DNA from 3 places in the Erwinia sp. AK-PDG3-5 genome. Region 1 is predicted to be linked to each of the others. Evidence: predicted binding sites of a transcription regulator. Region 1 holds the regulator's gene; each other region holds the start of a gene.

What was found. The regulator CRP, encoded in region 1, controls carbon source genes, mostly activating them, when cyclic AMP is high. The targets are predictions, from matches to a motif close to ATGTGANNNNNNTCACAT.
Region 2: the regulator CRP is predicted to act here: its motif matches at 6,929-6,946, upstream of pth (aminoacyl-tRNA hydrolase).
Region 3: the regulator CRP is predicted to act here: its motif matches at 5,096-5,113, upstream of AC1UKS_RS17950 (glycoside-pentoside-hexuronide (GPH):cation symporter).

What each region holds. Positions count from the first base shown of each region.
Region 1 covers NZ_CM165967.1:441,639-451,849, reverse strand. Annotated here, with positions in the region: gene tauA (taurine ABC transporter substrate-binding protein) at 1-586, opposite strand, end outside; gene AC1UKS_RS01980 (LysE family translocator) at 812-1,414, opposite strand; gene AC1UKS_RS01975 (hydrolase) at 1,500-2,492, shown strand; gene AC1UKS_RS01970 (YheU family protein) at 2,494-2,712, shown strand; gene AC1UKS_RS01965 (phosphoribulokinase) at 2,790-3,659, shown strand; gene AC1UKS_RS01960 (OsmC family protein) at 3,699-4,109, opposite strand; gene crp (cAMP-activated global transcriptional regulator CRP) at 4,417-5,049, shown strand; gene AC1UKS_RS01950 (YccS/YhfK family putative transporter) at 5,108-7,186, shown strand; gene argD (bifunctional acetylornithine/succinyldiaminopimelate transaminase) at 7,254-8,471, opposite strand; gene AC1UKS_RS01940 (aminodeoxychorismate synthase component II) at 8,553-9,131, opposite strand; gene AC1UKS_RS01935 (putative adenosine monophosphate-protein transferase Fic) at 9,165-9,725, opposite strand; gene ppiA (peptidylprolyl isomerase A) at 9,823-10,211, opposite strand, start outside.
Region 2 covers NZ_CM165967.1:2,793,421-2,803,631, forward strand. Annotated here, with positions in the region: gene prfA (peptide chain release factor 1) at 1-968, opposite strand, end outside; gene hemA (glutamyl-tRNA reductase) at 1,008-2,264, opposite strand; gene lolB (lipoprotein insertase outer membrane protein LolB) at 2,492-3,115, shown strand; gene ispE (4-(cytidine 5'-diphospho)-2-C-methyl-D-erythritol kinase) at 3,112-4,008, shown strand; gene prs (ribose-phosphate diphosphokinase) at 4,143-5,090, shown strand; gene AC1UKS_RS12870 (GGDEF domain-containing protein) at 5,359-6,528, shown strand; gene ychH (stress-induced protein YchH) at 6,569-6,850, opposite strand; gene pth (aminoacyl-tRNA hydrolase) at 7,126-7,713, shown strand; gene AC1UKS_RS12885 (EAL domain-containing protein) at 7,927-8,580, opposite strand; gene AC1UKS_RS12890 (SulP family inorganic anion transporter) at 8,835-10,211, opposite strand, start outside.
Region 3 covers NZ_CM165967.1:3,841,630-3,851,840, reverse strand. Annotated here, with positions in the region: gene AC1UKS_RS17975 (RNA polymerase sigma factor) at 1-386, opposite strand, end outside; gene AC1UKS_RS17970 (fasciclin domain-containing protein) at 456-1,016, opposite strand; gene ampD (1,6-anhydro-N-acetylmuramyl-L-alanine amidase AmpD) at 1,205-1,771, shown strand; gene ampE (beta-lactamase regulator AmpE) at 1,777-2,631, shown strand; gene AC1UKS_RS17955 (glycoside hydrolase family 43 protein) at 2,605-3,582, opposite strand; gene AC1UKS_RS17950 (glycoside-pentoside-hexuronide (GPH):cation symporter) at 3,582-4,988, opposite strand; gene aroP (aromatic amino acid transporter AroP) at 5,210-6,565, opposite strand; gene pdhR (pyruvate dehydrogenase complex transcriptional repressor PdhR) at 7,071-7,835, shown strand; gene aceE (pyruvate dehydrogenase (acetyl-transferring), homodimeric type) at 7,979-10,211, shown strand, end outside.

The sequences.
Region 1 (10,211 bases):
GATCGGAATCAGTCAGCACCTTGCCGGTTTTTTCAAGTTCGTTAACCGCAGGTGCCCAGACGTAGGCGCCATCGATATCTCCACGCTGCCAGGCAGCAATAATGGCAGGAGGTTGCAGGTTGATAATTTGCAGCTGATCGGGACGGATGCCCCAATGCTTCAGCGCGGAGAGCAGACTGTAGTGGGTGGTGGAAATAAACGGCACGGCGATGCGTTTGCCGATCAAATCTTTCGGGGTTTTGATGGTGTTTTTCACCACCATCGCTTCAGAGTTACCCAGCTGAGAGGCCAGCAGGAAAACTTCGATCGGTACCTGCTGGCTGGCGGCTACGGCCAGAGGGCTTGAGCCGATGTTACCAATCTGCACATCGCCGGAAGCCAGCGCACGCACCACGCTCGCGCCGCTGTCGAATTTACGCCAGTCGACTTTCGCCCCGCTCTCTTTGGCAAAGGTGTTGTCGGCCTGAGCGACTTTCGCCGGTTCGGCAGAGGTTTGATAGGCTACTGTGACATCTACCGCCTGGGCGCTAAGCGCGAACAGTCCGAGTGATGCCGCAATAAGAGTAAGAGTAAATTTTCTTGCCATAATGTCTTCCGCCGCACGTTATTGTTTGAATAACGCCTTTGTAACCGACAGTGACCATCGCAAGAAAGTAATTAGAAATTATCTGTTATAACTTTTCATCCTTAGATCAAATGCGGGGTTCTTTAGCCATAATCCGGGTTTAGCCCATAAAAAAACCACCGGCAGAGAAAGTGCCCCTCCAGGGAGCAGCATACCTGCCGGTGGTTCATGTTGCCGGGCGGGGAATTAATGCCAGATCAGCAGCACGCAGGCCGCGGTCAGGATCCCCATAAAGACATTGAATATCGTCCACGCGCGGCGGCTACGCAGAATACGGCCAATTAGCGAACCGAAGCCCAGCCAGATCACGCCGGAAACCACATTCACCAACGCCATACCGGCGCTGATAGCGAGCACCGAACCGCGATAGGCTTCACCGGCGAGGCTAAAGCTGGCCACCGCGCCCAAGGCCATCAGCCAGGCTTTCGGGTTAATCAGCTGTAGCAGGCCGCCTTGCCAGAACGGCATCGGCGCGGCGGGTGCCGTTTCGGTGTCCAGTTTCTCGTATTTCGCGCTGGCAATTTTCCATGCCAGCCACAGCAGATAGGCACTGCCGCCAATTTTCAGCACCAGATGCAGCGAGGGATAAAGCAGGATCAGTCCACCAATGCCAAAGGCGACCATCAGCAGCATCACCTGCATGCCGATCATGATGCCAATCAGCAACCACAGCGAGCGCAGAAAACCAAAGTTGGCGCCGGAGGCGGTCAGTAACATATTATTAGGGCCTGGCGTGATGGCAGCGACCCATAAAAAGCCTAACATCGATAAAAACAAACTCAGTTCCATATGAAACGGGTGCTCCTCACCCCCTGACCAGAAACGAACTTGTCGAAGCTAGCAATGTGACAGAGATCCTACAAGCATTTTGAACATGAATTTTAATCACTCAGCAGCCGCCTCTTTTCAGCCCTTAACCGGCATGAGCAATGCGCACCTGCAAACGCTTCTGCCGCGCCTGGTTCGCCGTCGGATTAACCTAAAACCTCACTGGCAACGCCTGACGTTGCCGGACACGGATTTTATCGATCTGGCGTGGAGTGAAGATCCTGCAGGTGCCAGACACAAGCCGCGGATGGTGCTGTTTCACGGTCTGGAAGGCAGCGTAAACAGCCCTTATGCCCACGGGCTGCTGGAAAGCTGTCAGGCGCGAGGCTGGCTGGGGGTGGTGATGCATTTTCGTGGCTGCAGCGGCGAGCCCAATCGCCTCCACCGGATTTATCACTCTGGCGAAACCAGCGATGCCACCTTTTTCCTTAACTGGCTGCGTGCAGAGTGGGGGCAGGTTCCCACCGCCGCCGTTGGGTTTTCGCTGGGCGGGAATATGCTGGCCTGCCTGATGGGCGAGCAGGGCGCAAACTGCCTGCTGGATGCGGCGGTGGTGGTATCGGCCCCGCTGATGCTGGAACCCTGCAGCCAGAAGCTGGAGCAGGGATTTTCCCGCGTTTACCAGCGCTACCTGCTCAATCTTCTGAAGCAAAACGCTGAACGCAAACTGCTTGCCTGGCCTGGCACCTTGCCCATCGATCTGACTGAGCTTCGGGCGCTGAAAAAGCTGCGTGATTTTGATGATGCCATTACCGCCAGGGCACACGGTTTTCAGGATGCGACGGATTACTACCGTCGTTGCAGCGCGATGCCGTTATTGCCCGGCGTGGCAAAACCGCTGCTGATCATCCACGCCAAAGACGATCCTTTTATGACCGACGAAGTGATCCCCACGCCCGACCTGCTGCCTGCGTCAGTGACCTATCAACTGACCGAATATGGTGGCCACGTGGGGTTTGTCGGTGGCACCTTACGCAATCCGCAAATGTGGCTTGAGCAACGCATTCCTCAATGGCTTTCAACCTGGCTGGACAACTAACGTGATTATTCCCTGGAAAGAGCTCGACGCTGACACCCTCGATAACCTGATTGAATCCTTTGTCCTGCGTGAAGGCACCGACTACGGTGAGCAGGAACGCTCGCTGGAACAAAAAGTGAAGGATGTTCGCCGCCAGTTAAGCAGCGGCGAAGCGGTGCTGGTGTGGTCTGAACTGCACGAGACGGTCAATATTATGCCGCGAGGTTCCGTGACCGGTTAAGTGGCAAAGATGACACCCGTGCGCGAAACATGGTACCAATGCGTGATCGATGTGACTTTTCTCAGGGAGGTATGCGCATGTCAGCCAAACATCCGGTTATTGCCGTCACCGGCTCCAGCGGGGCGGGAACCACCACCACCAGCCTGGCCTTCAGAAAAATCTTCCAGCAGCTGAATCTGCATGCCGCCGAAGTCGAAGGCGACAGCTTTCACCGTTATACCCGTCCTGAAATGGATATGGCGATCCGTAAGGCGCGCGATATGGGCCGCCATATCAGCTATTTCGGCCCGGAAGCCAATGACTTCGCCCTGCTCGAACAGACCTTCGCGGAATATGGTCGTTCAGGCAGCGGCAAATCCCGCAAATATCTGCACACCTATGATGAAGCGGTACCCTGGAATCAGGTTCCGGGAACCTTTACGCCGTGGCAATCCCTGCCGGAACCGACAGACGTGCTGTTTTATGAAGGGCTGCATGGCGGCGTGGTGACGCCGCAGAACAATGTCTCCCAGCAGGTTGATTTGCTGGTTGGCGTAGTGCCGATCGTTAACCTGGAGTGGATCCAGAAACTGGTGCGCGATACCAGCGAACGCGGCCACTCACGCGAAGCGGTGATGGATTCGGTGGTGCGATCCATGGAGGATTACATCAACTTTATTACGCCGCAGTTCTCCCGCACGCACATTAACTTCCAGCGTGTGCCGACCGTAGATACCTCTAACCCGTTCGCGGCGCGCGGTATCCCGTCGCTGGATGAAAGCTTTGTGGTGATCCATTTCCAGGCGCTGGAAGATATCGACTTCCCGTATTTGCTGTCGATGCTGCAGGGATCGTTTATCTCGCACATTAATACGCTGGTGGTGCCGGGCGGCAAGATGGGACTGGCGATGGAGTTGATTATGGGGCCGCTGGTGAAACGTCTGATCCAGGGTAAGAAAATAGAGTAAGCCCCGCGGGAACGGGGCTTAAGGCGGCGATGGGATGACTTACGCCGGTAACTCAATCACTTCATAGCTGTGGGTGATTTCCACGCCTTTGCCCAGCATCAGTGCGACCGAGCAATATTTCTCAGCGGAGAGATCAACGGCACGCGACACCGCTTTATCGCCTAACGCCACGCCGGTGACGATAAAGTGCAGATTGATGTGGGTGAACAGGCGTGGGGCCTCTTCACGGCGTTCGGAGCTGAGCTTCACTTCGCAATCCTTTACGTCGTGGCGGCCCTTCTGCAGAATGGAAACCACGTCGATTGCGCTGCATCCGCCCGCGGCCATCAACACCATCTCCATCGGGCTCGGGGCTTTATCGCCCGCATTTCCGTCCATCAGAACCTGATGCCCGGATGAGGATTCTCCCAAAAACGTTAACCCTTCAACCCACTTGACTCGAGCCTGCATAACAATTTCCTCTAATTCATTCAGTTATCGCCAGATTACGCTTTAGCCAGAAAAACGGCAATGCGGCAATTTTCGCACTATGCTGAAGCGAGACAACACAAGACACTCGTTGAAAGCTGTGCTACAAACAAAGCTGTAATATTTTCGTCAGTACTCTACAGGCACGACGAAACGAATCGCATAACGAGCCAGGCTTTTAACAGAGGCCCGAATAAATTTCCTGATGGGAAACGCTTGACTATTTCAACGCCTGGCAGGGAACTCTGCCCCTGTATTTAGGCACGATTACAACAGAGGATAACAGCGAATGGTTCTCGGCAAACCGCAAACAGACCCGACACTTGAATGGTTCCTGTCTCATTGCCATATTCATAAGTATCCATCCAAGAGCACGCTGATTCATCAGGGTGAAAAGGCAGAAACCCTCTACTACATCGTCAAAGGTTCAGTAGCGGTGCTTATCAAGGATGAAGAAGGCAAAGAGATGATCCTGTCTTACCTCAATCAGGGCGACTTTATTGGCGAGCTTGGCCTGTTTGAAGAAGGTCAGGAGCGCAGCGCGTGGGTACGCGCGAAGACAGCCTGTGAAGTGGCTGAAATCTCCTACAAAAAATTCCGTCAGCTGATCCAGGTTAACCCTGACATTCTGATGCGCCTGTCTGCACAGATGGCGAATCGCTTGCAGGTCACTTCTGAGAAAGTGGGCAATTTAGCTTTCCTCGATGTGACGGGTCGCATCGCGCAGACCTTGCTGAACCTGGCAAAACAACCGGACGCCATGACGCACCCGGATGGGATGCAGATCAAGATCACCCGCCAGGAAATTGGGCAAATCGTTGGCTGTTCTCGTGAAACAGTGGGACGCATTTTGAAGATGCTGGAAGATCAGAACCTGATCTCGGCACACGGTAAAACTATCGTTGTCTACGGCACGCGCTAATCGGCTCTGATCCACGGCGCAACACCTGGTGTTGCGCCTTTTTATTTGGTGTGGAGTGATGTGGCGTCGACTGATTTATCACCCGGAGATCAACTACGCATTGCGCCAGACGCTGGTGCTCTGTTTACCGGTAGCGATGGGATGGCTGCTGGGCGACTTGCAAAAAGGGTTGCTGTTTTCCTTAGTCCCTGCCTGTTGCAACCTCGCTGGCCTTGATACTCCTCATAAGCGCTTTTTCAAACGCCTGATCGTTGGCGGAATCCTGTTCGCCTTCAGCAGTTTCCTGATCCAGTACCTTGCCGGTCACCACGTTCCCCTGCCCGTGATCCTGTTTTCGATGGCGATGCTGCTGGGCGTCACCGGCGAAATCAGCCCGCTGCATGGTCGCCTGCTGCCCGGCTCGCTGATAGCCGCAATCTTCACCCTTAGCCTGGCAGGACGCATGCCGGTGTGGGAACCGCCGATGCTCTACGTGCTCGGCACCATCTGGTACGGCGTGTTCAACTGGGTCTGGTTCTGGCTGTGGAAAGAGCAGCCGCTGCGGGAAACCTTAAGCCTGCTCTATCGCGAGCTGGCGGGTTACTGCGAAGCGAAATACACCCTGCTGACCAAACTCACCGATCCGGAGAAAGCCCTGCCTCCGCTGCTGGCGCGCCAGCAAAAAGCGGTCGACCTGATCACCACCTGCTATCAGCAGATGCATATGCTGTCAGCCACCAACAACAATCACCACAAGCGGCTGACCCGCGCGTTTCAAATCGCGCTTGATTTGCAGGAGCACATCTCCGTCAGCCTGCATCAGCCGGAAGAAGTGCAAAAGCTGGTGGAGCAAAGCCATGCCGAAGCGGTGATCCGCTGGAATGCGCAGACCATCGCCGCCAGGCTACGTGAACTGGCCGACGATATCCTCTACCACAAGCTGCCCGAGCGCTTCACCATGGATAAGCAGCTTCAGGCGCTGGAGAAGATCTCACGGCAGAATCCGGATAACCCCGTCGGCACCTTCTGCTATTACCACTTCAGCCGGATTGGTCGGGTGCTGCGTACCCAGCGTCCCCTTTATCAGCGCGATTTGATGGCTGACCGGCAGCGCCGACTGCCGCTGCTGCCGGCTATCAGAAGCTATTTGTCGCTGAAATCGGCCGCCTTGCGCACCGCCGCCCGCTTTGCGGTGATGCTGACCTTTGCCAGCTCGCTGGCGCTATTCTTTAATCTGCCCAAACCCTACTGGATCCTGATGACGGTCATGTTTGTCAGCCAGAACGGGTACAGCGCAACCCGCGTCCGTATTCAGCACCGTGCGCTGGGCACGCTGGCCGGGCTGGTGATTGCCGCAGTAACCCTGCGCCTGCAGGCACCCGAATCCATCGTGCTGCTGGTGATGCTAGCCATTACCCTTATCAGCTACCTGTTTATCCGTAAATTCTACGGCTTCGCGATGATTGGCTTTACGGTCACCGCAGTGTATTCGTTGCAGCTGCTCTCGCTTAACGGCGCAGACTTCCTGCTGCCGCGTTTACTGGATACGCTGATGGGTTGCCTGATTGCCTTCGGGGGCACCATCTGGTTGTGGCCGCAATGGCAAAGCGGGTTGCTGCGGCAGAATGCGCATGACGCGCTGGAAACCTATCAGGATGCGCTGCGGTTATTGCTGGGGAATGAACAGGACCCGGTGAAGCTGGCCTATCAGCGTATCCGCGTTAATCAGGCGCACAACGCTCTGTTCAACTCGCTCAATCAGTCGATGCAGGAGCCAGGCTTTGATCCCAGCTATCTGGCGGATATGAAACTGTGGGTGACGCACAGCCAGTTTATCGTCGAGCATATCAATGCCATGACCACGCTGGCGCGTGAACACACCATGCTGACCTCGTCGCTGGCGGAGCGTTATCTGCAGGCCTGTGAGATTGCGTTGCAGCGTTGCCAACAGCGGCTGGAGTATGACGGGCCGAGCTCAGAAGCGAACGTGCTGGATACGCAGATGGAGTTGAATCAGGGGCCGGTGACCATCCTGGAAAGGCATGTGAAGCGGATCCTGGGGCATCTCAGCGTGATGCACACCATCTCGTCACTGGCGTGGAGCGCGCGGCCGCATCATGGACGCTGGTTGTCCCGGCGGTTAAGGAAGTCGACGTAAGCAGAATGGTGCAGAGAAGGACAGTCGCGGATCGGGAGCTGAGCCACTCAGCTCCCGTTACTGTCGGTTAAGTCAGGACTTTTTCGACGGCTTTGGCGAAGCGCGCCATGCCTTCTTCAATGTCGGTCGGCTCAATCACCAGCGATGGCGCAAAGCGGATCACATCGGTCCCGGCATTCAGGATCATCACCCCTTCAGCGGCGGCGGCATTCAGAATATCGCGCGCTTTGCCGGCATGTTGTGGCTTCAGCGCCGCACCAATCAGCAACCCTTTACCGCGAATGTCGCTGAACAGATCCAGCTTCGCGTCCAGCGCTCTCAGCGCGGTGACAAACTGCTCACGACGCGTTTCCACCCCGCTCAACACCGCTTCGGTATTGATGATATCCAGCGCGGCTTCGGCAATGGCACAGGCCAGCGGATTTCCGCCGTAGGTGGTGCCGTGCACGCCAGGCGACATGGTGGAAGCAATCTCGTTGGTGGTCAGCATCGCACTGACCGGGAAACCGCCGCCCAGCGCTTTCGCGGTGCTGAGGATATCGGGCGTCACGCCGTAATGCTCATAGGCGAACAGCTTGCCGCTGCGGCCCATACCGCTTTGTACTTCATCCAGCACCAGCAACGCCTGATGTTCGTCACAGAGTTTGCGCAGCCCCTGCATAAATTCGACGGTCGCGGGCATCACGCCGCCTTCACCCTGAATCGGCTCAACCACAATGGCGCAGGTGTGATCGTCAATTACCGCTTTGACCGCGTCCAGGTCGTTGAACGGCACATGCACGATATCGGCAGGTTTCGGCCCAAAGCCGTCAGAATATTTCGGCTGGCCACCGACAGAAACGGTAAACAGCGTGCGGCCATGGAAGCCGTTGTGGAAAGCGATGATTTTGCTTTTGTACGGCGAATGGCGTTTAGAGGCGTAATAGCGGGCCAGCTTGAAGGCGGCTTCATTGGCTTCAGCACCGGAGTTCGCGAAGAACACGCGCTCGGCAAAGGTGGCGGCGATCAGCTTGCTGGCAAGGCGCAGTGCGGGTTCGTTAGTAAACACGTTGCTGGTGTGCCAGAGGGTTTCACCCTGAGTTTTTAACGCTTCCACCAGCACCGGATGGCAATGTCCCAGCGCGGTGACCGCAATCCCACCGGAAAAATCGATGTACTCTTTGCCCTGCTGATCCCAGACACGGCTCCCTTTGCCTTTCACCGGCACAAACTGCGCTGGTGCATAAACAGGCAATATCACTTCATCAAATGTCGCCCGCGTCACCGCTAATTTATCCGCTGCCATTGACTACCTCATCATTTGTAACGTTGCAGAAAAGTGAAATTATAATCATAAAATATGCATAATAAATCACTTAAAGGCAATTTATTTCCGCGTAAGAAAATTCGCCAGCAGCTGATGCCCTTGCTCGCTAAGGATACTTTCCGGATGGAACTGCACGCCCTGCAGCGGCAAATGACGATGGCGGAAGCCCATAATCTCGTCCGGTTGCCCGTTTGCAAGGGTCCAGGCGGTGATTTCAAAGTCATCGGGCAGCGAGCCGTTTTCCACAATCAACGAATGGTAGCGGGTGACGGTGAGCGGATGATTCAGACCGGCAAACACGCCGCCATCGTTGTGTTCAATGGCGGAGACTTTCCCGTGCATCACTTCGCGCGCCCGCACCACGCGCGCGCCAAACGCCTGGGCTATCGCCTGATGCCCCAGGCAGACGCCCAGAATCGGCAGCTTTCCAGCGAAAGCGCGGATAGCTGAGAGAGAAATCCCCGCGTCGTCAGGCGTGCAGGGTCCCGGAGAAATCACCAAACGTTCGGGCTGTAGCGCCGCGATCTGCTCAAGGGTGATCCGATCATTTCTGTGAACTTCAACCTCAGCGCCCAGCTCGCAAAAGTACTGGTAGAGGTTCCAGGTAAATGAGTCGTAGTTATCGATAAGCAGTAGCATGGTGGCTCCGGGCGGGATCAGGACCGCGCTATTCTACGCACTTTCCGGCCGTTCGCTTACCACTTTGCCAAACGCGGCGGTCAGTAAGCTGAGATCGCCGTCCAGACTCGCCTGATTCGCGGCCTGCCAGCTTTCCGCATCCATATTCTTCCACTGAATATCAAACCCGGCCTGAATGATCACCTGCTCAAACAGCAGTCGCTGAGCGCGCCCATTGCCGTGCAGGAACGGATGCAGCACCGTGAGTTCGCAGTAATACCACGCCAGACGTTCGGTCAGCGTTTCCAGCGGCAAATCGGCCAGGCCATTCTCATCTTCGAGCGACTGCATCAGCGCATTGCCTTCTTTCTCGATATATTCGAAATGGCAGCACGGCGTGTCGCCCAACTGGATATCAACGCGGCGCAGTTCGCCCGCATCCTCAAGGACATCCTGAAATAAGGCATGGTGAAGCGCCCGCAAATGGGGAAGTCCGGGATGAGCAGGGCCGGGATCGAAGACGGTGCCGCCTAACTGAAAACTGGCGAGGAAATTGGCTTCCAGTCGTTGCTGCCAAAGGCTGTGTTTTTGTTTATCGGTGACTTTTTTGGACATGCTGCCTCCATGACGAAGTGATTGCTGCTTAATGCGGCCGGGCGGCCGCGTGCAAGATGCCTGCACTCAGTATAAGCAGCAATCACCCATCGGGAGATTAAGGCAGTACTTTTGCGGAGAGGATCATCACCGGTTTCACCGGAACATTCTGGTAAGGACCGACGTTCTGCGACTGAACCTGGGAGATTTTATCCGCCACGTCCTGGCCTTTCACAATCTTGCCGAACACCGCATAGCCAAAATCACGCTGGCCATGGTCGAGGAAAGCGTTGTCCGCGACGTTGAGGAAGAACTGGCTGGTGGCACTGTCCTTGTCCGCAGTACGGGCCATTGAAATGGTGCCGCGCTTGTTCAGCAGGCCATTGTCGGCTTCGTTTTTAATCGGCGCGTTGGTCGGCTTCTGCTGCATATCCGCAGTAAAGCCGCCGCCCTGCACCATAAAGCCGGGGATCACGCGGTGGAAAGTGGTGTTGTTATAAAAACCAC
Region 2 (10,211 bases), 2.4 Mb from region 1:
TTGATGCGGTGGTCGGTAATACGCCCCTGCGGGTAGTTATAGGTGCGGTTACGGTCGGAACGATCGCCGGTGCCCAGCAGGTTGCGACGGGTAGAGGCTTCTTCCTGATGCAGCCTGGCGGTTTCTGCCGCACGGATACGCGCGCCCAGCACCGACAACGCTTTCGCTTTGTTTTTATGCTGTGAACGTTCGTCCTGACACTCCACCACGATGCCGGTTGGCAGGTGGGTAATACGGATGGCCGAGTCGGTGGTGTTAACGTGCTGACCGCCGGCACCGGAGGAGCGGAAGGTATCGATTTTCAGATCGCCGGCGTTGATTTCCGGCATTTCCGCTTCCGGCAGCTCGGGCATAATCGCCACGGTGCAGGCAGAAGTATGAATACGGCCCTGCGATTCGGTTTCCGGTACGCGCTGCACCCGGTGACCGCCTGATTCAAACTTCAGACGCCCGTAAGCGCCGTCGCCGATCACTTTGGCAATCACTTCTTTATAGCCACCATGTTCACCGTCGTTGGTGCTCATGATTTCAATTTTCCAGCGGCGGGTTTCAGCATAACGGCTGTACATACGGAACAGATCGCCAGCGAAAATCGCGGCTTCATCACCGCCGGTGCCGGCGCGCACTTCCAGATAGCAGTTACGCTCGTCATCGGGATCTTTCGGCAACAGCAGAACCTGCAGCTCCTGCTCCAGCTGTTCGCTGGTAGCACGCGCGTCTTTTAATTCTTCCTGCGCCATGTCGCGCATTTCAGGATCGTCCAGCATCTCTTCCGCTGCGGCGATATCGTCCTGGTTCTGCTGCCAGCGACGGAAACACTGGCTCACGTCGGTCAGCTGCGCATATTCGCGTGACAGAGCACGAAAACGGTCCTGGTCGGCAATCACGCCCGCATCGCCCAGCATCGCCTCAACTTCTTCATGGCGTTCCTGCAAGGCTTCCAGTTTGGCAACAATAGAAGGCTTCATTGGTGTTGTTTTACCTTGTATTCAATAGAGGCTAAAACGCTATTCCAGCCCGAGGCTGTCGCGTAAAATCTGCAGGCGTTCATCATCCCCATCACGGGCAGCCTGCTGAAGAGATTTGGTAGGAGCGTGGATCAAACGGTTGGTTAGCTTGTGGGCCAGATCGCGCATCACTTCCTGCGGTTCGGCGCCCTGTTGCAGCGCGGTCAGCGCACGGGCCTGCAGCTCTTCACGCACCTGTTCGGCCCGCGAACGGTAGTCGCGAATGGTTTCCACCGCGTTCTGCGCTCGCAGCCAGGACATAAACTCCCCGCTTTCCTGCACCACAATGGTTTCGGCCTGCACGGCGGCGGCTTTACGCTGCGCCATATTGCTTTCAATGATCGCCTGCAGGTCGTCAACGCTGTAAAGATAGGCGTTCGGCAGCTTGCCGACTTCCGGCTCCACATCGCGGGGTACGGCGATGTCCACCAGTAACATGGGTTGGTTGCGGCGTTTTTTCAACGCCCGCTCCATCATGCCTTTGCCGATTATCGGCAGCGGGCTGGCGGTGGAGCTAATAATGATGTCGGCTTCGGCCAGGCGCGCGTCGATTTCCGCCAGGCTAATCACTTCCGCCCCCACCTGATCGGCCAGAGACTGGGCACGTTCACGGGTGCGGTTGGCGATAATCAGATTTTTAACGTTGTGCTCGCGCAGATGGCGCGCGGCCAGTTCGATGGTTTCCCCGGCACCGACCAACAGCACGGTAACATCGGCCAGGGATTCAAAGATTTGTCTTGCCAGCGTACAGGCGGCGAAGGCAACAGAGACGGCGCTGGCGCCAATCTCGGTTTCTGTGCGCACGCGTTTGGCCACCGAGAAGGTTTTCTGGAACATCCTTTCCAATTCGCTGACAATCGGCTGTCCGCGATGGGAATCGGCAAAGGCTTTCTTTACCTGCCCCAGGATCTGCGGCTCCCCTAACACCAGTGAATCTAAGCCACTTGCCACGCGCATCAGATGGCTGACGGCGTCGTTATCATGGTGCCAGTAGAGGCTTTTCGCCACCTCTTCGGCACTCAGATGATGGTAGTCACATAGCCACTTAACCAACTGTTCCTGCAGGTTTTCCTGTTGCTCAACGCTTAAGTAGAGCTCGGTCCGGTTACACGTAGACAGCACCACGCCGCCCTGCACCATTGGCTGGGCCAACAGACTGCTAAGGGCTTGATCCAACGTCTCCGGGGAGAACGTCACGCGTTCACGCAGAGCAATTGGGGCCGTTTTGTGATTGATTCCGAGAGCCAGCAAGGTCATGGTGATTAGGTTGGGGTTATCCCACAGTTGATAGGGTTTTGTGAGGCGCATTCTACAAGATGCGCGAGATCAAGAAAAGCCATCGTTCACCGAAGGCTGTAACAAGATATAGTTATTATGCATCAAATAAGACAAATTGAGCATTGACGCCGTCCGCCGGTCTGGTTAGCTTGGACGGTTACTTTGGGCATGAAAGCCCTTCCGGAGTCTGAGGAGTTGACCCCTTAATGTTTATGCAGAATCGCAGCCTGATGCGGCTTCTCCCGCTTGCCGCCCTGTTATTGACCGCCTGTACCATCAATAAACCGCAAGGTCCTGGCAAGAGTATTTCCTCGCCACAATGGCAGCAGCACCAGCAAGACGTTGAAAAAATCACGCAATATCAGACCCGCGGCGCTTTTGCCTATCTTTCTGATAGCCAGAAAGTCTATGCCCGTTTTAACTGGCAGCAGACCTCCCCCGATCGCTATCGTTTGATCCTGACTAACCCGTTGGGCAGCACCGAGTTGCAGCTGGATGCTCAGGGCAGCGTGGTGCAGTTAGTCGACAACAAAGGCAAACGTTATACCAGCAATGACGCCGAGAAGATGATTTCTCAGCTGACCGGCATGGATATCCCGCTAAACAGCCTGCGTCAGTGGATGATGGGCCTGCCGGGCGACTCGTCCGATTACACGCTGGACGACCAGTATCGCCTCAAGTCGGTGAATTACAGCCGCGACGGCCAGAACTGGCAGGTGACCTATCAGGGTTATGACAGCAAGCAGAACCCGACGCTGCCATCCAATCTTGAGCTGAAAGAAGGCAACCAGCGCATCAAACTGAAAATGGACAGCTGGATCGTTAAATGAGTGCAGGTAAGGTTCCCCTGACGGCGGGCAGCCGTGAAAGCTGGCCGGCGCCCGCCAAGCTGAATTTATTTCTCTACATCACGGGCCGTCGTCCTGACGGCTACCATAATTTGCAGACGCTGTTTCAGTTTCTCGATTATGGCGACACTCTGACCGTTGAGACCAACGCCAGCGGGCAGATCGGCCTGCTGACGCCGGTGGTCGGGGTAAAAGAGGAAGACAATCTGGTGGTGCGGGCGGCGAAGCTGTTGCAGCAGCAGGCGACATTGCGCGGAACGCTGCCGGCACAGGCCGGTGCCAGCATCGCCATTGAGAAACGCCTGCCGATGGGCGGCGGGCTGGGCGGCGGCTCGTCTGATGCGGCCACGGTGCTGGTCGCGCTGAATCACCAGTGGCAAACCGGCTTCACGCTGAGCGAGCTGGCCGGCTGGGGATTATCGCTGGGCGCGGACGTTCCGGTGTTCGTGGAAGGCTTTGCCGCTTTTGCTGAAGGCGTCGGCGAAAAATTGACTCCGGTGTCGCCTGCAGAAAAATGGTATCTTGTTGTCCACCCTGGCGTGAACATTTCCACACCGGCTGTTTTCACCGATCCTGAGCTGATCCGCACCACGCCAGCCCGCGAAATCAGTGAGTTATTAAGTGCTGAATTCCGTAATGATTGTGAACCAGTCGTAAGAAAACGTTTTCGCGAGGTTGAACAGCTCGTTTCCTGGCTGCTAGAATACGCGCCGTCGCGCCTGACCGGGACAGGAGCTTGTGTGTTTGCTGAATTCGACACCGAGTCCGCTGCCCGCCAGGTGTTTGAGCTAACGCCGAAAGCGTGGCAGAGCTTTGTTGCGCGAGGCGTTAACGTTTCGCCGCTGCACCGCCACCTTTCGACGTTATTAGAGTGACCGTGACAGCATCGCCACGTTCCTGATGCTGCACGTAGATGACTATACCCGTATGAAACCGTCGTTACGGTATTCCGCCCAGTGCCGCTAACGATGATGTTCATTCTCTGGACGCAAAGCCTGAGGTTCTTCTCGTGCCTGATATGAAGCTTTTTGCTGGTAACGCAACACCCGAACTAGCACAACGTATTGCCAACCGCCTTTACACTAGCCTGGGCGACGCCGCCGTCGGTCGTTTCAGTGATGGTGAAGTGAGCGTACAAATTAATGAAAATGTACGCGGTGGTGATATTTTCATCATCCAGTCCACCTGTGCCCCTACCAATGACAACCTGATGGAACTGGTTGTGATGGTAGATGCCCTGCGCCGTGCATCCGCTGGCCGTATTACTGCCGTAATCCCGTATTTTGGTTATGCCCGTCAGGATCGTCGCGTACGTTCCGCTCGTGTACCCATCACGGCCAAAGTGGTTGCTGACTTTCTTTCCAGCGTAGGTGTCGATCGCGTACTGACTGTGGATCTGCATGCTGAACAGATTCAGGGCTTCTTTGACGTCCCGGTTGATAACGTATTTGGTAGCCCGATTCTGCTTGAGGATATGCTGCAGATTGGCCTGGAGAATCCGATTGTGGTTTCCCCGGACATCGGCGGTGTGGTACGCGCCCGTGCTATTGCTAAACTGCTGAACGACACTGATATGGCGATCATCGATAAACGCCGTCCACGCGCTAACGTTTCACAGGTGATGCACATCATCGGTGACGTCGCTGGCCGTGACTGCGTATTAGTGGATGACATGATCGACACCGGTGGAACGCTGTGCAAGGCTGCTGAAGCGCTGAAGGAGCGTGGTGCCAAGCGTGTATTCGCTTACGCCACGCACCCTATTTTCTCCGGCAATGCCGTGGAAAACCTGCGTAATTCCGTGATTGATGAAGTGGTGGTTTGCGACACCATTCCGCTGCCGGAAGAGATCAAAGCCCTGCCAAACGTGCGTACGTTGACGCTGTCTGGCATGCTCGCTGAAGCGATCCGTCGCATCAGCAATGAAGAGTCTATCTCTGCGATGTTCGAGCATTGATAGCGAAGGGACGGGTTCGCCCGTCCCTCTTTTTCCCCAACCAATTATTCCAAATCCGTTAACCTATTTTATCACTTTCGTAACAATCTAAAGGTCCGGCTCCTGTCTTCCCCGGCGATTGTCTCTGTTGTCAGCCCTTCTGTACCGCCCTTTAGTCCTGATTGTCATCTCTCGCAACTATTTTTTATCTTTCCCGCCAGCCAGCTCTTTTGGCCGCTATTTATTAATGATATTTTGCCTGAATGATTCCACCAGGAATAATCCTAAGATGACGCTGGACGTCTATACCCTGTTTGTTTGCGAGCTCTATGTGCTGTTTTTTCTCAGCATCATCATGGTGTTTGCATGGAAAGGCTCACAATATAATCGCGTATTGGGTTTTCAGTGTCTGGCACTGGTGATCACCATCATTGCGGTGTTCCTGAGCAGTTTGCGCAGCAACGGCAGTCTGTTTCTGCCGGTCGGCGTGGGCAATTTGCTGGTGATGCTGGCCTACAGTCTGCTGGTGATGTCGTTTCGGGCGTTTCGCGGGGCGCGCAGCGGCTGGTTATGGCTGGCCGGGCCGCTGGTGTGGCTGGTGTTATGTCAGTGGTCGACGTTTTATCACTCGATGCCGATGCGCATTCTGGCCGTGTGTCTGCTGTGTGTGATTTACACCGGCTGGATGATCATTGAGTTGCACCGTTCGCGGGCCACCTTGCCGGTGACCTACTGGCCGGCCCAGCTGTTGTTGTGGATCCATCTGCTGTTCCACCTGACGCGCGCGGTGGTGGATGGCGGCATTCCCAGTCCGTTTCATGGCGCGATTGGCGGTTCGACCTTTTCGGTTTACGTCATTCTGGAGTCGATCATGATGGTGATCGGGCTGACCTTTACCATGTTGGCAATGGTCAATGAGCGCACGCAGATCAAGTATAAGAATGCCTCGTTGCTCGATCCCCTGACCGGCGTCTGGAACCGTCGCGCGTTGTTTGAGCAGGGCGAAGCGTTGGCTCGCCTGTGTGATAAAACGGCGCAGCCGCTAACCATTATGCTGTTCGATTTGGACCATTTTAAGAGCATCAATGACCGCTTTGGTCACAGTCAGGGCGATCTGGTGCTGATTGATTTTTGCCGACAGGTGCAGCAATCCCTGCCGGCGCAGAGTCATTTTGCGCGATTAGGCGGCGAAGAGTTTGCGGCGATTCTGGTGGCCAGCGAGCGCGATGCCTTGCGGTATGCCGAGAAGATCCGTCAGACGGTGGAGCATTCCCATCCGGAAGGGGTGAATTACACGGTGAGTATTGGGGTGGCCACCGCGCAGGGTGCTTACCATCAGATACCGACGTTAATGGTCGCCGCTGATGAAGCCTTGTATCAGGCAAAGGCGTTAGGGCGTAACCGGGTGACGCGTTTTGTAGCAACCGAAGTGGAGGTGCTGTCAGGCGTGGCGGGATAAAGGATTAAAACGCCTCTGAACAGAGGCGTTTTTAACGGGATTAATGGTGGCTAGGGCCATCGGTGCTGCGACGGCAGCGTTTATCGTAGTGGCGTACCCAGTAGTAGCGGTCAGTGACTTTTTCCCGTCCACTGATACGTGCGCCCACCAGCCAAAGGAGTGCGCCGATAAAGATGCTGAATATGGCGCCATGAACCAAAAACTGAGGCAATTGCAGTTGTGGAAGCTGATTCAGCACGGAATAACCGACGCCCGCCACCATTACGACCAGGCCCAACACCATTAAAGAATTACCGGTAAGATTGGCATGTTTACGTTTCATTATTCCCCTCCAGTTTCCAGATAAGGGCGTTGTCCTGTGCCCGAATGTCATAAGTTTATGCAATGGATGTTTATGTTGGTGCGGGACAGATCACATTTGTTGCTAAAAGTTTGACATTTCTTTACGCACAAGCTGCTGATTTCTTATAGAAAATGCATTATCACGGATGTGAACTATTGCGGCGTGTGTCACGTTTTGGTGGGGGATTTTGCGTTTTCAGCCGGGCAACGTACACTAGCCCCCTTCTTCACCGCACTCTTCAGGAAAACAGACAAGTGAGCAGCATTAAACTGATTGTGGGCCTTGCCAATCCCGGCGCCGAGTACGCCGCCACCCGTCATAATGCCGGTGCCTGGTACGTCGATTTACTGGCACAGCGTCACAATCAAGCGTTAAAAGAAGACAGTAAGTTTTACGGTTACACCGCACGTCTGAATATCGGCGGCGAAGATGTCCGTTTACTGGTTCCGACCACCTTTATGAATTTGAGCGGTAAAGCGGTGGCGGCGATGGCCACGTTTTACCGGATTACGCCGGAAGAGATTCTGGTGGCGCATGATGAGTTAGATTTGCCGCCGGGCGTGGCGAAGTTCAAGCAGGGTGGCGGTCATGGCGGTCACAATGGTTTAAAAGATATCATCAGCAAGCTCGGCAACAATCTTAACTTCCACCGTTTGCGAATTGGCATTGGTCATCCGGGCGATCGCAATAAGGTGGTGGGATTTGTGTTGGGTAAGCCGCAGGCAGCCGAGCAGTCGTTAATTGATAATGCTATTGATGAAGCCGCGCGTTGTACCGAGGTGTGGTTGAAGGAAGATCGCTTAAAGGCGATGAACCGGTTGCACAGTTTTAAGGCTGAGTAAGGTCAAGACCGGGTTTGGTGATCTTAAGGTCAAGACCGGGTTTGGTGACCCGGCGTTACCACAGGGCGCGTTATCCGGGACGCCGTGAACCCATCCCTGGGGGCTTGGATGCCGCATCCCTGCGGCATACACCCGGCTAACGCGCCCTGTGGCACCACCCTGTAGCCTCTGAGATGTTGGCAAATTGGGGGGATGCACAGGTCAAAGGAAAGATTAGTCGTCGGCTTGGCCCAATTCTTTCAGCGCCACCCTCGGCAAGAAGTAGCCCTGAACGCCCCAGATTTTGCTTTCGGCCAGTTTCCCCAGCTGGATTTCGCTTTGAACCCCTTCCACAATCACCCGATTGGTGTACTGGCGGATATTGGCGATCAGGATGCTGAACCAGGGTTTGGTGACGTTATCGAGAAAGAACTGCCGATCGAGTTTTACCGCCTCAAACATTTTCGACTGCAGCGCATTCAGGTTCGCGTCCCCTGCCCCTAAATCATCCAGCCACAGGATGTTGAGCTGTTCAATCAGCGTCCGCAGCAGTGGATTGTTCGGACCATCGTGCAGGTTCGGGAAATCCTCTGACAGTTTCAGACGGATAAACGGCAAATGGCTGAGGATTTGCTGGATAAACGCCGACTGGCTGACCACTTTAGCCAGCTGGAAATCGATCGTCAGGCAGCACAGCAAGCCGTGTTGTTGGAAATAGTCAGCGTAATGCTCAATGGTGAGCAATTGATTAAGCAAAAGGGTTTCCGGATCGAGCTGATCGACCAGCGGAGTGCCCGAATCAATGTCCATTTCGCCAGGCGTCAGATCGAGTGCGATCAGTTCACCGTTAAGCGTGTGGATAGGAACACAGTTGTAATTATGTATCATGCCTTCATGCCAATGTTCTGGCGTCCTGCCAATGCTAAAAATCGTCGTACAGATAAAACATAGATGCTTATTCTGTAAAACAGCGAATCAATACGACGATTTTTAACGTTATCGGCAGGTCCAGCGGCAGCTTTACAGTTTAGTCACCCCTGGCAACAATTTTTATCGTTCTCAACGTTTTGTTGATGGTCAGGATTTTTTGACCGTATTGGAATCTTTAAGATTGCCGGCAGGCCCGGCAACCCCTTCATGACTCAGGCATCATTACTGGCGACTTTATAATCCGGATCGTCCAGTTCATGGCTGCAGAATGGCCCGGCCTGGCGCAGCAAGCTGATGCAATCCTCGCTCAGGTGGCGCAGACGCAGGCTTTTACCGGCTTCAAGGTAGCGAGCGGTCAGCTTGTCGATTGCTTCCACGCCGCTGGAATCCATCACCCGGGTGCGGGCGAAATCGATCACCACACTGTCGGCATCCTGTTGCGGATTGAACAGTTCCTGGAAACTGGCGGTGGAACCAAAGAACAGCGGCCCTTCCAGACGGTAGGTTTTCTCGCCCTCTTTTTCTGATTGCGCGATAATGGTGATGCGCGCATGCTGCCAGGCAAAGACCAGCGCCGAGATAATCACCCCGCAGATCACCGCCATCGCCAGGTCGGTGAAAATGGTCACCAGCGTTACCGCGATCATAATCACCGCATCGGCTTTCGGCATGCGTTTCAGCCGTTTAATGGAGCTCCATTCAAAGGTGTTAATGCACACCACGAACATAATACCCGCCAGCGCCGCCACCGGCAGCAGTGCGATATAGTCGGACAGGCTAATGACAAACAGGATCAGCAGGACCGCACCGACCAGGTTGGAGATGCGTCCGCGCCCGCCGGAAGTGAAGTTGATAATTGACTGACCGATCATCGCACAGCCGGCAAAGCTGCCGAAGAAGCCGCAGATGGTGTTGCCGATGCCCTGCGCCACGCACTCCTGGTTGCCGGCGCCCTTTTTACTGCCCATTTCATCCAGCACCGCCAGCGTCAGCAGCGACTCAATCAGCCCCACCAGCGCAATCACCACCGCATACGGCAGCACGATTTTCAGGGTGTCCCAGGTTAATGGCGCGGTCGGCAGATGGAAGGATGGTAGTGACCCGGAGATATTCGCCAGGTCGCCAACGCGCTTGGTATCCAGACCAAAACCAATGGCAATCGCACTGATGACAATCAGCGCCGCCAGCGAACCGGGGATCGCCTTGGTCAGTTTCGGGAACAGCCAGACAATCATCATCGCCAGCGCCACCAGCGCATACATCACTGGCCCCTGCCCTTTAATCATCGGGAACTGCGCCAGCATAATTACGATCGCCAGCCCGTTAACGAACCCATAAATCGCCGGTTGCGGCACCAGCCGGATAAACTTACCGAGTCGTAGCACGCCAATCGCCAGCTGGATCAGTCCCGCCAGGATGGTCGCCAGCAGCACATACTCGTAGCCGTGTTGGGTAATCAGGCTGATTAGCACCACGATGATCGACCCGGCCGCGCCGGAGATCATCCCAGGCTTGCCGCCGAAGAAGGCGGTGACCAGCCCGAGAATAAAGGCGGTATGCAGACCGATGGTCGGTGACAGACCGGCCAG
Region 3 (10,211 bases), 1.4 Mb from region 1:
TCAGAGGTCGAGGGTAAACCGTCCGCAAAGGTGCAGGAGAGTCCCTCAGTGTAATCTTCGTTCAGCGTGTCGATATCCAGCGTATCCAGCGGAGAGGACTGGTTGCCCTTCAGCCGAAGATAATCAATGGCCCGATGGCGGATAAGCGTGGTCATCCAGGTCTTCGGCGCGCTCAGCTGGGGATCGTAGCTGGCCGCTCGCTGCCAGATGGCCAGCATTGTGTCGTGAAGTACCTCTTCGGCCCAGCCGCGCCGCCGAAGCATGCGCAACGCGATGGCGAAAAGATAAGGGGAAAGTTGGCGGTAAAGCTGTTCAAACGCCCGCCTGTCCCCTCGGCCGACCGCTTGCAGTAAAAGGACCTGACTGTCGATAACATCGTCTGTCATGAAGCTTCCTGTAAAAAAAGGTGCAGAGGATCTGAGTAAACCTGCTGCACCTGGTATAACGCTTTTTTCTTATTTCGGCATCAGCACGGTATCAATAACGTCGATCACACCGTTACTTTGATGAACATCGTAAGTGCTGATATTAGCGACATTTCCCTGACCATCTTTCAGCTGAATATTGTGCGGGCCGTTACTCATAATCCACAGTGGCTGACCGTTAACGGTTTTCAGCTCGGCATGGCCTTTACCCTGTTTAATCTTTTTCTCTAACATCTTCATGTCATAGTTGCCGGCAACCACGTGATAGGTCAGCACGCTGGTCAGCATGGCTTTATTTTCCGGCTTCAGCAGGTTGTCGACGGTACCCGCAGGCAGTTTGGCAAACGCGGCATTGGTAGGCGCGAAGACCGTGAACGGGCCTTTGCTCTGCAGGGTATCGACCAGGCCAGCCGCTTTTACTGCCGCCACCAGCGTGGTGTGATCTTTGGAATTCACCGCATTTTCAACGATGTTTTTTGATGGGAACATCGCAGAGCCGCCGACCATAACGTTGTTGCTCATCGAGTCAGCCATGGCGACACCGCTGAACAGTAATGATGCGCAAAGCGCCGTGCGAACGATTGTTTTCATGATGTGTTCCTTTGAGAGTCAGAGAAGGCACATTTGCCTTACAAAGCTATCTACGGCTGGGGAGGCGAACTGGATGCAGGAAAAACAAAATAATTTTCATCCGCCGGATTTGGCGCTTATCAGAAGTTTGGTTATCCAAAAATGATTCATGCTACTCTGATGAAATCGTTATAAAAGGAGAGCAGGGCATGCAGTTGCACGAGGGCTGGATCCACGGAGTGAAGCGGGTTCACTCGCCGCATTTCAATGAGCGTCCGGATAATGAAACGCCGTCGCTGTTGGTGATCCACAATATCAGCCTGCCTCCAGGTGAGTTTGGCGGTCCGTGGATCGATGCGTTATTCACCGGGACTTTAGATCCCCACGCCCATCCCTATTTTGCCGATATCGCCCAGCTGCGGGTTTCCGCGCACTGCCTGATCCGCCGCGACGGTGAAATCGTGCAGTACGTTCCTTTTCACCTTCGCGCATGGCACGCTGGCGTATCGACCTATCAGGGCCGTGAGGCCTGTAATGACTTTTCCATTGGCATCGAACTCGAAGGGACGGACAACCTGCTCTACACCGATGCGCAGTATCAGGCGCTGGAAGAACTCACCGCGCTGCTTATCGCCCATTATCCCGGAATAGCCGAGCACATCACCGGGCACAGTGATATTGCGCCGGTACGAAAAACCGATCCGGGTCCGGCTTTCGACTGGACAAGATTTCGGGACGCGCTGGGCAGCCGCCCGGACGCCCCAGTACAGGAGTAACAGGCATGACGCTTTTTAGTTTGTTGTTGGTTCTGGGCTGGGAACGCCTGTTCAAAATGGGCGAGCACTGGCAGCTGGATCATCACCTGGCGCCGCTGTTTCGTAAGAAGCACCGGTTTTCGCTGGTGCGTACGCTATCGATGATGCTGCTGGCGATGGCGGTGATGGTGGTTTGTCTGCTGGCGCTGAAAGGACTGTTTTTCGGCATACTGCAACTGCTGTTCTGGATTGCGGTTGGGCTGCTGTGCATCGGTGCCGGGTCTGTTCGCCTGCATTATCATACCTATCTGAAAGCGGCGAGCCATAATGACACCGATGCGCATCAGGCGATGGCGGAAGAGTTGACGCTCATCCACGGTATTCCGGTCGATTGCGACGAACGGGAATACCTGTGCGAACTGCAAAACGCGCTGATGTGGATTAACTTCCGCTACTATCTGGCGCCGCTGTTCTGGTTTGTGGTTGGCGGCCCCTGGGGCCCGGTATTGCTGGTGGGATACGCCTTCCTGCGGGCGTGGCAGTCGTGGCTGGCGCGTCATCATTCACCGCTGGAGCGCTCACAGTCGGGCGTGGATGCGATCCTGCATATTGTTGACTGGCTGCCGGTCAGGGCAGTGGGCGTGGCCTATGCGCTGCTTGGCCATGGCGAGCGCGCGCTGCCCGCCTGGTTTGCTTCCCTTGGCGACCGCCACACCTCGCAATATCAGGTGCTGACGCGGCTTGCCCAGTTCTCTCTGGCACGCGATCCGCACACCGATAAGGTCGAAACCCCTCGCGTCGCCGTGGCGCTTGCGAAGAAGGTTTCGTGGGTGATGGTGGTGGTGGTGGCGCTGTTAACCATTTACGGCACGCTGGTCTGACGACGAATCGGCAGGTGGCGTGCCAAATTCCGGCATCCCCTGCGCATTCCAGCTAAAGGTTTTGATCCGCGTATGACGATTAGGGTCATACAGCGGATCGCCCTCAATTTCGGTGTAATTCCGCGCATGATAGACCAGCACATCCTCTCCCTTCTCTGAGACCGTAAAACTGTTATGACCGGGCCCAAACTGGCGATGATCAGTATTGGTGGTAAAGACCGGTAGCGCCGATTTATGCCAGTTAGCACTGTCCATCGGGTCCGCGTCCGCCTCAATCCACAGTAAGCCCATGCAGTAGTTTTCATCGGTTGCGCTGGCGGAATAGCTGACAAACAGACGATTGCCATGGCGGATTGCGGCAGGGCCTTCGTTGACGCTAAACCCCCGGCATTCCCAGTCAAACTCCGGCCGGCTGATCATCACCGGCTCACCTTTTATCGCCCACGGCGTGGCAAGCTCCGCAAGATAGAGGTTGGAGTTACCGGCGATGGCCGGATCTTTCTGCGCCCACAAATACCAGTTCTTTCCCTGATGCACAAAGTGTGTGGCATCCAGCGCAAAGCTGTCGATCGGGGTGACAATCTGCCCGCATTCACGCCACGTGCCGGTGAGGGGATTATCGTCCGTACAGGCCAGCGCAAACATTCGGTGCTGGAACAGGCCGTCTTTGATCGCCTGGGTGGGCGCCGCGGCAAAGTAGATGACCCAGATACCGTCGATTCTGTGCAGTTCGGGTGCCCAGATCAGCTCGCTCATTTCGCCGCTGTCTGGTTTTCGCCAAACCACAACCGGCGAGGCCTCAGCCAGTGCGGCCAGCGTTTTTGCCTGGCGGATTTCCAGCCGGTCATATTCCGGGACGGAGGCGATAAAGTAGTAGCTGCCGCGATCGAACAGGATAAAAGGATCGGCGCGCTGCTCGATTAACGGATTTTGCCAGAGTGAGGAAGTCATTATGTATTCACCGGTTTGATTGGGGATTTACTGTCGTGATAGTCGTTCAATTGCTGGAAGTTCTGCCGACGCTTTTCCAGGTCCTGCTGGATTTGCAGCATCATCGGACGATCCACTTTCAGCAGGCGAACCACGCCGGCGGTGATCAGATAGCCCACGCCTGGGATCACGGTAAACAGCAGCATAATACCGTTGATGGCACTCGGTGCCTGCGCTTTCGCACCCGCATCGTAGCCATAATACGAGAGCAGGAAGCCCACCATGGCACCGGCGACCGCAAGTCCCACTTTCAGGAAGAACAGATTGCCGGAGAAGCTGATGCCGGTAATGCGTTTCCCGGTTTTCCATTCACCGTAGTCATCCACGTCGGCCATCAGCGACCAGTGCAGCGGTGAAGGGATCTGATGCAGGATATTCAGCACAAAGTACATCACCACCACCAGCACGGTCGCGTGAGGATCGAGGAAGTAGAAGCCGCTGGAGAAAATCGCCAGCACGATGTTGGTCCAGAAAAATACCTTCAGTTTGCACCAGCGGTCGGTCATCACCTTCGCCAGCGTACTCCCAATCATCATGCCAATGACGCCCAGGCTGATAAACAGCGTGGCGAAGTGCGTTGACTGGCCCATCACCCAGGTGACGTAGTACATGGTGGCTGCCATACGGATAAAGCCGGGGCAGACGTTGCAGAAGGTCAGCAGCAGGATGCGAACCCACTGGTCGTTTTTCCACACGGCCTTCAGGTCAGATTTGAGATCGTCATTGCTTGGCACCGCCGGGTGGATACGCTCGCGCACCGTGGCGAAGCAGAACAGGAACATGCACAGGCCAATCAGCGCCAGCACGCTCATCGCCATTTGGTAACCGCGGGCTTTGTTTTCTCCGCCAAACCACTCCGCCATCGGCAGCAGGGAAAGGGAAAGGATCAGGGTGGCGATACCGACCATCACAAAGCGGTAAGACTGGCAGGAGACGCGTTCGCTCGGGTCATTGGTGATCACGCCGCCCAGCGAGCAATAGGGAATATTGATCGCCGTATAGGTCAGCGACATCAGGAAGTAGGTGACAAAGGCATAGATAACCTTGCTGTTATAGGTCCATTCTGGCGTGGTAAACATCAGCACGCTGAACAGCACATAAGGCAGGGAAATCCACAGCAGCCAGGGCCGGAAGCGGCCATATTTGCTCTGCGTTCTGTCAGCAATCGCGCCCATGATTGGGTCGGTCACCGCATCGATAACCCTTACCGACAGCAGCAGCACGCCGACCAGCGCGGGCGCCAGACCAAACACGTCTGTGTAGAAATAATTAAGGAACAGCATGATGGCGCCGCCGATCATATTGCAGCCTGCATCGCCCATGCCGTAGCCAATCTTCTCTTTAATCGAAAGTGCAGTGCCCTTCATGGATTTTTCCCTTACTGGAATCATGAAGTGCAGTATTAATGGCTTAGGGGGGATTTGCGCTGGTGGAAAGCGTCGCAGAAATGGACAAAATCCCTGTCGGCGAGAAAGTGTGAGGTGGATAACATTTATGCTTTCAGGCGGGTAAGCCGACGATGAACAGTAAGCAGAACTGGTGAACGAGCGGAAGGAAAAGAAGAGGGCACCGGGGTGCCCTCATGCTGTCAGGCTTTCTGAGACCGTGACTTCAGCAGATAACCCACGCCCAGAATGGCAATCCACACCGGGATCAACCAGACGGAGATCGCCATGCCTGGCGTCATCGCCATAATCACCAGAATACCGGCCAGGAACAGCAGGCAGAGATAGTTACCTACGGGATAGAGCAGCGCCTTAAAGCGGGTGACCACGCCCTGCTGATCTTTCTTACGGCGGAACTTCAGGTGCGCCAGGCTGATCATCGCCCAGTTAATCACCAGCGCCGACACCACCAGAGCCATCAGCAGACCGAAGGCCTCACCCGGCATCAGATAGTTGATCAGTACGCAGAAGGCGGTGGCGGCAGCAGAAACCGCGATGGCCATTACCGGCACGCCGCGTGAATCGACCTTCAGCAGCGCTTTCGGGCCGTTGCCCTGTTGCGCCAGGCCAAACAGCATACGGCTGTTGCAGTACACGCAGCTGTTATACACCGACAGCGCCGCCGTCAGGATCACCACGTTCAGCGCATTCGCCACCAGGCTGTCGCCCAGCTCGTGGAAAATCATTACGAACGGGCTGGCACCGCCAATCACTTTGGTCCACGGATACAGCGACAGCAGCACGGTCAGCGAGCCGATATAGAAAATCAGGATGCGATACAGCACCTGGTTGGTCGCTTTCGGGATGCTTTGCTCGGGGTTATCCGCTTCTGCTGCGGTGATGCCGACCAGCTCAAGGCCACCGAAGGAGAACATGATCACCGCCATCGCCATCACCAGGCCGGAGATGCCGTTCGGGAAGAAACCGCCACGATCCCACAGGTTGGAGACGCGGGCTTCAGGTCCGGCATGGCCACCGAACAGTAACCAGCAGCCGAACACAATCATCGCCACGACCGCAGCCACTTTAATGATCGAGAACCAGAACTCCATCTCACCGTACACTTTTACGTTGGTCAGGTTGATGGCATTGATCACCACGAAGAACACGGCAGCGGACACCCAGGTCGGAATATCCGGATACCAGTACTGGATATATTTGCCGACGGCGGTCAGTTCCGCCATCGCCACCAGCACATACAGGATCCAGTAGTTCCAGCCAGAGGCGAAACCGGCAAAATTGCCCCAGTACTTGTAGGCAAAGTGGCTGAAGGAACCGGCTACCGGCTCTTCGACCACCATTTCACCCAGCTGACGCATAATCAGGAAGGCAATAAAGCCGCCGATCGCGTAGCCCAGCAGCACCGACGGGCCCGCCATGCGGATGGTATCGGCAATGCCGAGAAACAGGCCCGTACCCACGGCACCGCCCAACGCGATCAGCTGAATATGGCGGTTTTTCAATCCCCGCTTCAGCGTGTCGCCCTGTGTTTGTTCCATATAAACCTCATGATGTCGTTATTATTTTCAACAAAAGACGCGTCTTTGTCAGTCAGTTGTCACAGGTAACGTATTGAAAAATTTACAGTGCCAGAGACACTAAAAAGAGGCTCATGCTACCTTCGCGACAAGAATAGTGATAAGCGGTGGCCATTGCACTCGCTTTCGCTTTTTGTGCGGGAGAATGCCTAAAAATTCATCGCTTAATCACAATTCATGTTTCTGTCACAAACCCGGCCAAAAGACGAATATCGTTGCCTTATGGCCGGTGGATTTTTACCCACTAAACGCTTGCCTTGTTTCAGAAAAGTTAAAAAATTTAACATTTGAAACGCCCCGCTTTTCCCCCCCTTTTTTGGGACTCGTCCTCTATGGGAAAACGAGACGTGGGTCCTGTTTCAGTGGGTTGCCATATGGACATAAGGTGAATACTTTGTTAGTTTACGGGCACCTTTTTGCAATTGGTATTACCAATTAACTTCGGCAAATGGCAGAAGAAGGGATGATGGCCTACAGTAAAATCCGCCAACCAAAGCTATCCGATGCTATCGAGCAACAGCTCGAGTCCCTGATTATGGAAGGGACCCTGCGTCCGGGTGAAAAGCTGCTCCCGGAACGTGAGCTCGCAAAACAGTTTGATGTCTCCCGTCCTTCTCTGCGTGAAGCTATCCAACGTCTGGAAGCGAAAGGTTTACTGCTGCGTCGTCAGGGCGGTGGCACCTTTGTGCAAACCAGCCTGTGGCAGAGCCTGAGCGACCCGCTTGTTGAACTGCTGGCTGACCACCCGGAATCCCAGTTTGACCTGCTGGAAACGCGCCATGCACTGGAAGGGATCGCCGCGTATTACGCCGCGCTCCGGGGCACGGACGATGATTTTGAACGTATTCGCCACTGCCATGTGCAGATCCAGACCGCACAAGACAGCGGGGATCTGGACGCAGAAGCGGATGCGGTGATGCAGTATCAGATCGCTGTAACAGAAGCGGCCCATAATGTGGTGCTGCTGCATTTACTCCGCAGCATGGGGCCGATGCTGGAACAGAACGTCAGACAGAACTTCGAATTGCTCTACTCGCGCCGGGAAATGCTGGCAAAAGTAGGCGGTCACCGCGCCAGAATTTTTGAGGCGATTGTGGCACGCGAACCCGAAAAGGCGCGCGAAGCCTCACACCGTCACCTGGCGTTTATCGAGGAAATATTGCTGGACAGAAGTCGGGAGCAGAGTCGCAGAGAGCGCTCCTTACGACGATTACAGCAACGTAAGGACTAACGCGTAACCATAACGCGGAACTATGCCCTGCCACTGGCAAGGTATACACGACGAGCCTGTCTCACTGTGCCTGAAGGATTGCGGACACAGTGGGACAGGCTCCAGACAATTCAACGTATTAGACACAGATAAGGAATACCCCCATGTCAGAACGTTTACACAATGACGTGGATCCGATCGAAACTCGCGACTGGCTACAGGCGATCGAATCGGTCATCCGTGAAGAAGGTGTTGAGCGCGCACAGTTCCTGATCGACCAGGTAATGAGCGAAGCACGTAAAGGTGGCGTTAAAATCGCGGCAGGCGTGAACGCCCGCAACTACGTCAACTCTATTGCTGTTGAAGACGAGCCGGACTATCCGGGCAATACTTCTCTCGAACGTCGTATCCGTTCCGCAATTCGCTGGAACGCCATCATGACCGTTCTGCGTGCATCGAAGAAAGATCTGGACCTCGGTGGTCACATGTCCTCCTTCCAGTCTTCTGCGACCATCTATGAAGTGTGCTTTAACCACTTCTTCCGTGCGCGTAGCGAAAAAGACGGCGGCGATCTGGTGTACTTCCAGGGCCACATCTCTCCGGGCGTTTACGCACGTGCCTTCCTTGAAGGCCGCCTGACCGAAGAGCAGATGAACAACTTCCGCCAGGAAGTTGACGGGAAAGGCTTGTCCTCTTACCCGCACCCGAAACTGATGCCTGATTTCTGGCAGTTCCCGACCGTATCCATGGGCCTGGGCCCTATCGGCGCGATCTACCAGGCGAAATTCCTCAAGTACCTTGAGCACCGTGGTCTGAAAGACACCGCGGCGCAGACCGTTTACGCCTTCCTCGGCGACGGTGAGATGGATGAGCCAGAATCCAAAGGGGCGATCACTATCGCCACCCGTGAGAAGCTGGACAACCTGGTGTTCATCATCAACTGTAACCTGCAGCGTCTGGATGGCCCGGTCACCGGTAACGGCAAAATCATCAACGAACTGGACGGCATCTTTGCTGGCGCCGGTTGGGAAGTGATCAAAGTTATCTGGGGCGGACGTTGGGATGAACTGCTGCGTAAAGACACCACCGGTAAACTGGTTCAGCTGATGAACGAGACCGTTGACGGTGACTACCAGACCTTCAAATCCCGCGATGGCGCTTACGTGCGTGAGCACTTCTTCGGGCGTTACCCGGAGACCGCTGCGCTGGTTAAAGACATGTCTGACGATGAAATCTGGTCACTGAACCGTGGCGGTCACGATCCGAAGAAAGTCTTTGCTGCCCTGAAAAAAGCGCAGGATACCAAAGGGAAACCTGTGGTTATTCTGGCACATACCATTAAAGGCTATGGTATGGGCGAATCCGCGGAAGGCAAAAACATCGCTCACCAGGTGAAGAAAATGAACATGGATGGCGTGCGCTATATCCGTGATCGTTTCAACGTGCCGGTTGACGACAGCAACATCGAAAAACTGCCGTATGTCACCTTCGAGAAAGACTCTGAAGAGTACAAATACCTGCACGGTCAGCGTGAGAAACTGGGTGGCTACCTGCCAACCCGCCAGCCAAACTTCAGCGAGAAGCTGGAAATGCCTGCGCTGGAAGAGTTCTCCGCCTTGCTGGAAGAGCAGAACAAAGAAATTTCGACCACCATCGCCTTCGTGCGTGCCCTGAACGTGATGCTGAAGAACAAGTCGATCAAAGATCGTCTGGTTCCGATCCTCGCCGATGAAGCGCGTACTTTCGGGATGGAAGGTCTGTTCCGTCAGATCGGTATTTACAGCCCGAACGGTCAGCAGTACACCCCGCAGGACCGCGAGCAGGTTGCTTACTACAAAGAAGACGAGAAAGGTCAGATCCTGCAGGAAGGGATTAACGAACTGGGCGCTGGCGCGTCATGGCTGGCGGCGGCAACGTCTTACAGCACCAACAACCTGCCAATGATCCCGTTCTATATCTACTACTCCATGTTCGGTTTCCAGCGTATCGGCGACCTGTGCTGGGCAGCAGGCGATCAGCAGGCTCGTGGCTTCCTGGTGGGCGGGACTTCCGGCCGTACCACGCTGAACGGCGAAGGTCTGCAGCACGAAGATGGCCACAGCCATATTCAGTCTCTGACTATCCCTAACTGTATCTCTTACGATCCTTCTTATGCTTACGAAGTGGCAGTCATCATGCATGACGGTCTGGTGCGTATGTACGGCGAAGCGCAAGAGAACGTCTACTACTACATCACCACGCTGAACGAAAACTACCACATGCCTGCGATGCCGCAGGGTGCGGAAGAGGGTATCCGTAAGGGTATCTACAAGCTGGAAACGGTAGAAGGCAACAAAGGGAAGGTACAGCTGCTGGGTTCAGGCTCTATCCTGCGTCACGTGCGTGAAGCTGCGCAGA